2 regions of the Micrococcus sp. iso_229 genome follow, and region 2 is predicted to be linked to the other one. Evidence: predicted binding sites of a transcription regulator. Region 2 holds the regulator's gene; the other holds the start of a gene.

Region 1 (3,405 bases), 340 kb from region 2:
CGGGCGGCCACGCGGATGCCCATGCCCTCGATGAGGTCGACGACGGCGGCCACGGTGAGGAAGTAGGAGGAGAAGCCGAGTCGGGTGATGATGCCGAGCTCGTGCTCGGCGCGGTCCTGCAGGTCCCGGGCCGCCTGGCTGGTGCCGGGGAGGCCTCCCCCGGTGTGGAGGTGGGGGTAGCGGGCGAGGAGGCCGGTGCGGGTGCGCTCGCGCAGCACGTGCTCCGGGGGGCCGTCGATGCCGATGACGGCGGCCTCCGGGACGCGGGGCACGCCCCAGCCGAGGTCGGTCTCGGGGTCGAGCGCGCAGGCCTCGGCGAGGCGGCGGGTGGCCTCGAGCAGGGGGGCGGGGCGGTCGTCGGCGGCGAAGGCGATCTCGTGGGCGATGCGGTGCATGGCGGCGGTGGACTTGAGCCAGCCCTGCCCGTTGGGCTGCAGGTCGTGGAGGGCGTCGAGGGAGCTGAGGGCACGGACGGCGTCGAGGACGTCCGCGGTGGCGGCACCGTCCGGGGCCGCGTAGCGCACGGCGTTGGTCAGGACGGCGGGGATGCGGGCCTGGCGGGCGGCGCGGAGGGTCTTCACGGCGTGCCCGGTGTCGAGGCGTCGGCCGGGGGCGGAGAGGTGGGTGACGACATCGGCGTGGGGGCTGCCTGCGGGCAGGGCCGCCTTCCAGCGGCGCAGGGCGGTGAGGCCGGCCGCGTACCGGCGGCGGGCCAGGTGGCGGCCGACGTCCGAATCCGGACCGAGGAGGACGAACAGCTCGGGGGTGGGCGGGTTGTCCCGGTTGGCGGCGGTGGGGACACGGCCGGCCGCCGCGGCGGCGAGCTCGGCGACGCTGGCCCAGGGGCTGCCGCCCGCCGCTCCCCCGGTGGTGCGGGCGTGGGCGGCGGAGACGAGCTCGCACAGGGAGCGGTAGCCCGAGCCATGACAGCCTCCTCGGGCGAGCACGACCACGCGGCCGGCCTCCTCGTCCTCGCTCCACCGGACGGCCAGGTCCACGCCCACGATCGGGGTGATGCCGTGGCGCAGGCAGGCGCCCACGTGCTTGGCCATGCCGTAGAGCCCGTCGCGGTCGGTGCAGGCCAGCAGGTCCATGTCCGCGGCCGCGGCGGCGGCCACGAGGTCCTCGGGCCAGCTGACTCCGTAGTGGGCGCTGAACGCGGAGGCGACGTGCAGGTGGGCGAAGGGGGCGGCGTCGCGTCCGGCCGCAGCGGCCCGGCTCATGCCGACCGCCTCAGGTCCTGGGCGTGCTCGTGGACGCGCACGAGCCGCCACCGGCCGGAGTCCAGGTGGTGGGCGACGTCGAGGGTCTGCAGGGGCGCGGCGCCGACCCGGGCCAGGCGGACCTGCAGCCGCCACATCTCGTGGTCCACGAGACCGGCGCCGCGGCCCTTCTCCGCGCGGACCTCCTCCGCCCACCAGCGGCGCCGCTCGAACCAGCGCACGGGGCGCTCTGCGAGGACGTAGTCCCGCCCGTTCCAGCGCAGCCCCTGCGGGGTGCCGTCTGCCCCGCACTCCACCGCCACCGACTGTGTGAGGACTCCCATTCTGCTTCTCTCCCTGTGCACTGCTGACCGGATCGACGACGGGGTGCCGTCGGGCGATGGGAGCGCGGCCCGTCCGGCGGACCGGACGCGGGGAAGAAGTGGGAAGGTGGGGCCGCACCCCCGATCGTACTCGAACATGTGTTCGAATGCGATGGGTGCGAACGTAGGGTAGCCGCCGGACACGTTAAGGACGCATGGCCCCGAGACGGGCGAGGCCGGGAACGCCCCTTTCGTGAGGCCGGCTGGCCGAGTCCTGGCCGTGGGCCTCGAACCCGACCCTGGGGCGCACATGCACGAGAAAATCGTCTCTTGGGCCGGAAGAAGTGCGCCGGCACGGTCCTGTGGACAATGCGAGCAGGACCACAATCCGTCTGCGTATACTCCGAACCAACCGGGCCTCGCATGCCACGAGCACCGCGCTGCGGGATCAGCGCGGGAGGCACGGACACACGACGGACGTCCAGTTGGAGGGGAAATGTCTCTCACCGCACCCGGGCGCGCCCTGCGCCGCCACCGATTCGCCCAGGCCGGCACGCTCAGCGTGGCCTTGGCGCTCGCACTGACCGCCTGCGGCGGGCAGTCCGAGCCCGCCGAGTCGTCGACGACGTCGCCCTCGTCCGCCAAGCCCGCCGTCGAGACGTCCGCGCCAGCGAGCACGAGCGAGACCGCGGGCGTCAGCTCATCCCCCACGGCCACGACGAGCGAGTCCGGCGAATACGTTCCCGCGTCTGCTGACGGTCCCGCGCGGAACGTGCCCAAGCCGGAGATGCCCGCCGCCATGAAGGAAGAGACCAAGGAGGGCGCCGAGGCGGCGATTCGCTATTTCTGGGACGCGCACTACTACGCCGAGCAGACCGGAGACACGGAACTCCTCGACTCTCTCTACAGCGAGTATTGCGAGTTCTGCCAGTTCAGCTCGCACGACCTGCAAATGATCTACAAAGACGGGGGGTGGTATACCGGTACTGAGGTACAGATCGATTCGATTCTGACTCATCGATCCGAAACCGGGTATGTTTCGACACTCCTTGTCACCACGGGCACAGGAACGGGGTACGCCAAGGGCGGGGTTGTTCCCGAGAACGGGGATGTGGAAGCGGCCTCCGAGCAGCCTTGGATCGCGGAGGTCTCGTTCAACCCCGAATCTTCACACTGGATTGTTGACGAGATGTCATATGAAGGTTCGATCGGATCTAACTGATGGGGCGCATCTGGATTGCATTAGTGGCATTATCAATCAGCCTCATGTTCGTGCCTGCCACTGCCGCCGCCACACCTTCACACGCACAAGACATCGAGTCGTGCACTTCTTCGAAGAGCCACTACTCAATAAATAAAAAGGGCATTGCGGCGAATAAGAGATGCTCAGATAGACACTCATCAATCTCGAGTTCAGTTGTTGCAACTGATGGCTCAGCGACCGCCGACCGCCCGGACCCACGCCTAGAGCACAAGACGGTCAGTGCATGCTTCTCAGGGCAGCTGGGCAATCCGGATTTCGAGAGCTGCCGAGAGCAAGAGGCGAACTTCTGCCCCGAAGGCTCATGGATCCGCGCACAGACGACAGACACTCGTCAACCTGATGCGAATCCCGTCTATGGCGCCCCCAAATGTTGGACGGCCAAGGCCTCCAGCAACGGCGCCCCGCCCGTCTCCATCGACGAGGTCCGCACGCTCCTCGTGCTGGAACCTGAGATCCGGTCGGACAACGGCGGACGCGGGATCCGCAATGCGGAGACGAACTTCTACGCAGATGCCGAGACGCGCACGCTCGTCACCACCCTCAACGGGGTCGAGGTCGAACTCCGCGCCACGCCGGTGAGCTTCCACTGGGATTACGGGGACGGCTCCCCCACCAA
Region 2 (3,405 bases):
CGGATCCTCGAGGTCCTCGAGGTGGTGGAGCGCATGCTCGCGGCCCGGCCCGAGGCCGACTTCCCCGAGGTGCTGTGGGCCACCCGCCCCGGCCACTTCGAGCCCGGCGTGGGCTGGCAGCCGGGGGACGAGACAGACCCGCCCCAGCTCTACGTGGCCCCGCTCTCGGTGGCAGGCAAGCTGCGGGAGGGCCTGTTCGGCAAGGCGACGACGGTGCTCACCTCCGCCACGCTCACCGTGGGCTCGGGGGAGCGCCGGTTCGACTCGGTGGCCGGCGACGTGGGCCTGGCCGGCCCGGACGCCCCGAAGTTCGAGGCCCTCGACGTCGGCAGTCCCTTCGACTACCCGCGTCAGGGCGTGCTCTACGTGGCCCGGCACCTGCCCCGGCCCGGCCGGACGGCCTCGCCCGAGTCCCTCGATGAGCTCGAGGCGCTCCTGAGGGCGTCGCAGGGCGGGGCCCTCGGCCTGTTCTCCTCGCGCCGGGCGGCTGAGGACGCCGCCGCCGAGATGCGCCGTCGGCTCGGGCCGAAGGCCACGATCCTGTGTCAGGGGGACGCGACCCTCTCCGCCCTCGTGCGCCAGTTCGCCGAGGAGCCGGACACGTCCCTGTTCGGCACCATGAGCCTGTGGCAGGGTGTGGACGTGCCGGGGAACTCGCTGCGGCTCGTGGTGATCGACCGCATCCCGTTCCCGCGGCCGGACGACCCGCTCTCCCAGGCCCGCACCCGGGACGTCGCCCGGCACGGCGGCAACGGGTTCATGCGGATCTCCGCCACGCACGCGGCCGTGCGCATGGCCCAGGGCGCCGGGCGCCTCGTGCGCTCCGTGACGGACCGCGGCGTGGTGGCCGTGCTGGACCCCCGCCTGGCCACCGAGCGGTACGGCGGCTACATCACGAGCGCCCTGCCGGACTTCTGGCGCACCACGGACGGCGACGTCGTCCGCGGGGTGCTGGCACGGCTCGCCTCGGGCGATTGACCTCGCTCGGCCTCGGACCGTCGGCCCGGCCCGGTAGGAGGGCGCGGGTCAGAGCGAGCGCAGGACCGTGACGACGCGCCCCATCACGGTGGCGTGATCGCCGAGGATGGGCTCGTAGGCCGTGTTCTGGGGCAGGAGCCACGTGTGCCCGTCACGGCGGCGGAAGGTCTTCACCGTGGCCTCGTCGTCGAGCAGGGCCGCGACGATGTCGCCGTTCTCCGCCGTCTCCTGCCGGCGCACCACCACCCAGTCGCCGTCGCAGATCGCGGCGTCCACCATCGAGTCGCCCGTGACGCGCAGCATGAACAGCTCGCCCTCGCCCGTGAGGCGGCGCGGGATCGCCATGACGTCCTCGACCTGCTGCTCGGCCAGGACGGGGCCGCCCGCCGCGATGCGGCCGACCCAGGGGACCGGTACGCTGTCCGCCCCGTCCGCGCCGGTGTGCCACGCGGGGATCGCGGAGACCTGCGACGACGGCGCAGCGGCGGGGGAGGCGGCCTCACCCAGCGGGGTGCCGTCCACGTCGCGCAGCACCTCGAGGGCACGCGGGCGGCCCGGGTCGCGCCGGATGTAGCCGTGTCGCTCGAGACGGCCGAGCTGGTGCGTGACGGAGGAGAGCGAGGCCAGGCCCGCGGCGTCGCCGATCTCGCGCATGGAGGGCGGGTAGCCGTGGTCGGCGATCGCGTCCCGGATGGTCTGCACGATCCGCCGCTGGCGGTCGGTGAGCGGCGCGCGCGCCGCCGGCTGATCGTCGGTGGTGCTCATGGCTGCCGTCCGTTCTCCCGGGGGTGATGGTGGCCGGCCTCGTGTTCCGGCGTCCGGCTGCCGTCCGGACGCTTACCGTGTCCGCCCCCGCTGGTTGCCTGTGTCCTGGCGGTCCCCGGGGGCGTTCCGGGGCGTCCGTGCATCGCCTCGAGCCTAGAGGAGAGCCGCCTCTCATTCAAAGATATGTTCGATCTCGTCGTGGCGTGTCTCGAACACCTGTGCTAGAAAAGTACTCGAACGGATTCGAACAGATGTTCGATCGCCTGGAGGGCACTCGCCCCGGAGGAGGACACCATGACGCTCACCACCGCCCAGTTCGCCGGCTCGCCCGCGACCGCGCGGCCGCGTCCGGCCACCATCCGTCTGACCCGCCGCGGCCGCCTCGTGCTGCGGGGGATCCCCGTGATCGCCGCGGCCGTGGCCGCCACGCTGGCGGCCGCCTTCTTCCTGGGTGTGCTGCTGTCGCCCGCCGCGGTGTCCGCGGACACCGCAGGACCGGCCACCCAGTCCGTCACGGTCATGCCCGGGGACAGCCTGTGGACCATCGCCACCACGGTGGCGCCGGAGGCGGACGTCTACGAGGTGATCGCCACGATCGACGAGCTCAACGGGCTCGAGGGCCGGGCCCCCGCCCCGGGTGAGGAGCTGTTCGTCCCGGCCATGCGGTGACGCACGGCGGGCCTCGCCCTCCACGGTTCCTAGACTGGCGGCCATGACCGACCTCAGCACTCTGCCCCTGCGCGAGAACCTCCGCGGCCTGAGCCCCTACGGCGCCCCCCAGCTGGACGTGCCGTACATGCTCAACACCAACGAGAACACGCACCCGGTGCCGGAGGAGGTCGCCGCCGCGATCGCCGAGCGGGTCGCGGCCGTCGCCGGGGGGCTGAACCGCTACCCGGACCGCGAGTTCACGGGGCTGCGACATGCGCTCGCCGGCTACCTCGGCCACGGCCTCACGGCGGACCACGTGTGGGCCGGCAACGGCTCCAACGAGATCCTGCAGCAGATCCTCCAGGCCTTCGGCGGCCCGGGGCGGACCCTGCTGAGCTTCCTGCCCTCGTACTCCATGTACCCGCTGCTGGCCGGCGGCACGGACACCGTGTTCGTGGACGGCGGCCGCGCCGACGACCACAGCCTCAGCGCCGAGCACGCGGCGGCCATGGTGCGGGAGCACCGTCCGCACGTCGTCTTCCTGGCCTCCCCCAACAACCCGACGGGCACCGCCCTGGACCTGGCGACCATCGAGGCCGTGTACGCCGCGCAGGCGGAGAACGAGGCTGCCGGCGGGCCCGGCGCGATGGTCGTCGTGGACGAGGCCTACGCGGAGTTCGCCCTCGCCGGCACCCGCTCCGCCCTCACGCTCCTGCCCGGCCGTGAGCGGCTGATCGTCACGCGCACCATGTCCAAGGCGTTCGCCCTGGCCGGCGCGCGCCTGGGCTACCTGGCCGCGGACCCCGCCGTCACCGACGCCCTGCGCCTGGTGCGCCTGCCGTACCACCTCTCCGCGGTCACGCAGGCCACGGCGGAGGCCGCTCTCGACCACGTGGACGCGCTGCTGCGCACCGTGGAGGACATCAAGGCCCAGCGCGACCGCATCGTCTCCACCCTGCGCGGCCTGGGACTGAGGCCCTCGGTGTCCGACTCGAACTTCGTCTTCTTCGG

The links. Region 2 encodes LexA, which represses DNA repair genes until DNA is damaged. Its sites were predicted from a motif close to TCGAACANNTGTTCGA; they were not measured.
Region 1: a site for LexA is predicted at 1,677-1,692, ahead of AC3RKA_RS05105 (DUF6504 family protein). Genes of this name have one in related genera too.

What each region holds. Positions count from the first base shown of each region.
Region 1 is NZ_CM176514.1:1,086,010-1,089,414, reverse strand. It holds gene AC3RKA_RS05110 (DNA polymerase III subunit alpha) at 1-1,223, opposite strand, end outside; gene AC3RKA_RS05105 (DUF6504 family protein) at 1,220-1,546, opposite strand; gene AC3RKA_RS05100 (DUF6318 family protein) at 2,022-2,747, shown strand; gene AC3RKA_RS05095 (PKD domain-containing protein) at 3,227-3,405, shown strand, end outside.
Region 2 is NZ_CM176514.1:743,812-747,216, forward strand. It holds gene AC3RKA_RS03455 (ATP-dependent DNA helicase) at 1-978, shown strand, start outside; gene lexA (transcriptional repressor LexA) at 1,027-1,743, opposite strand; gene AC3RKA_RS03465 (LysM peptidoglycan-binding domain-containing protein) at 2,038-2,412, shown strand; gene AC3RKA_RS03470 (histidinol-phosphate transaminase) at 2,456-3,405, shown strand, end outside.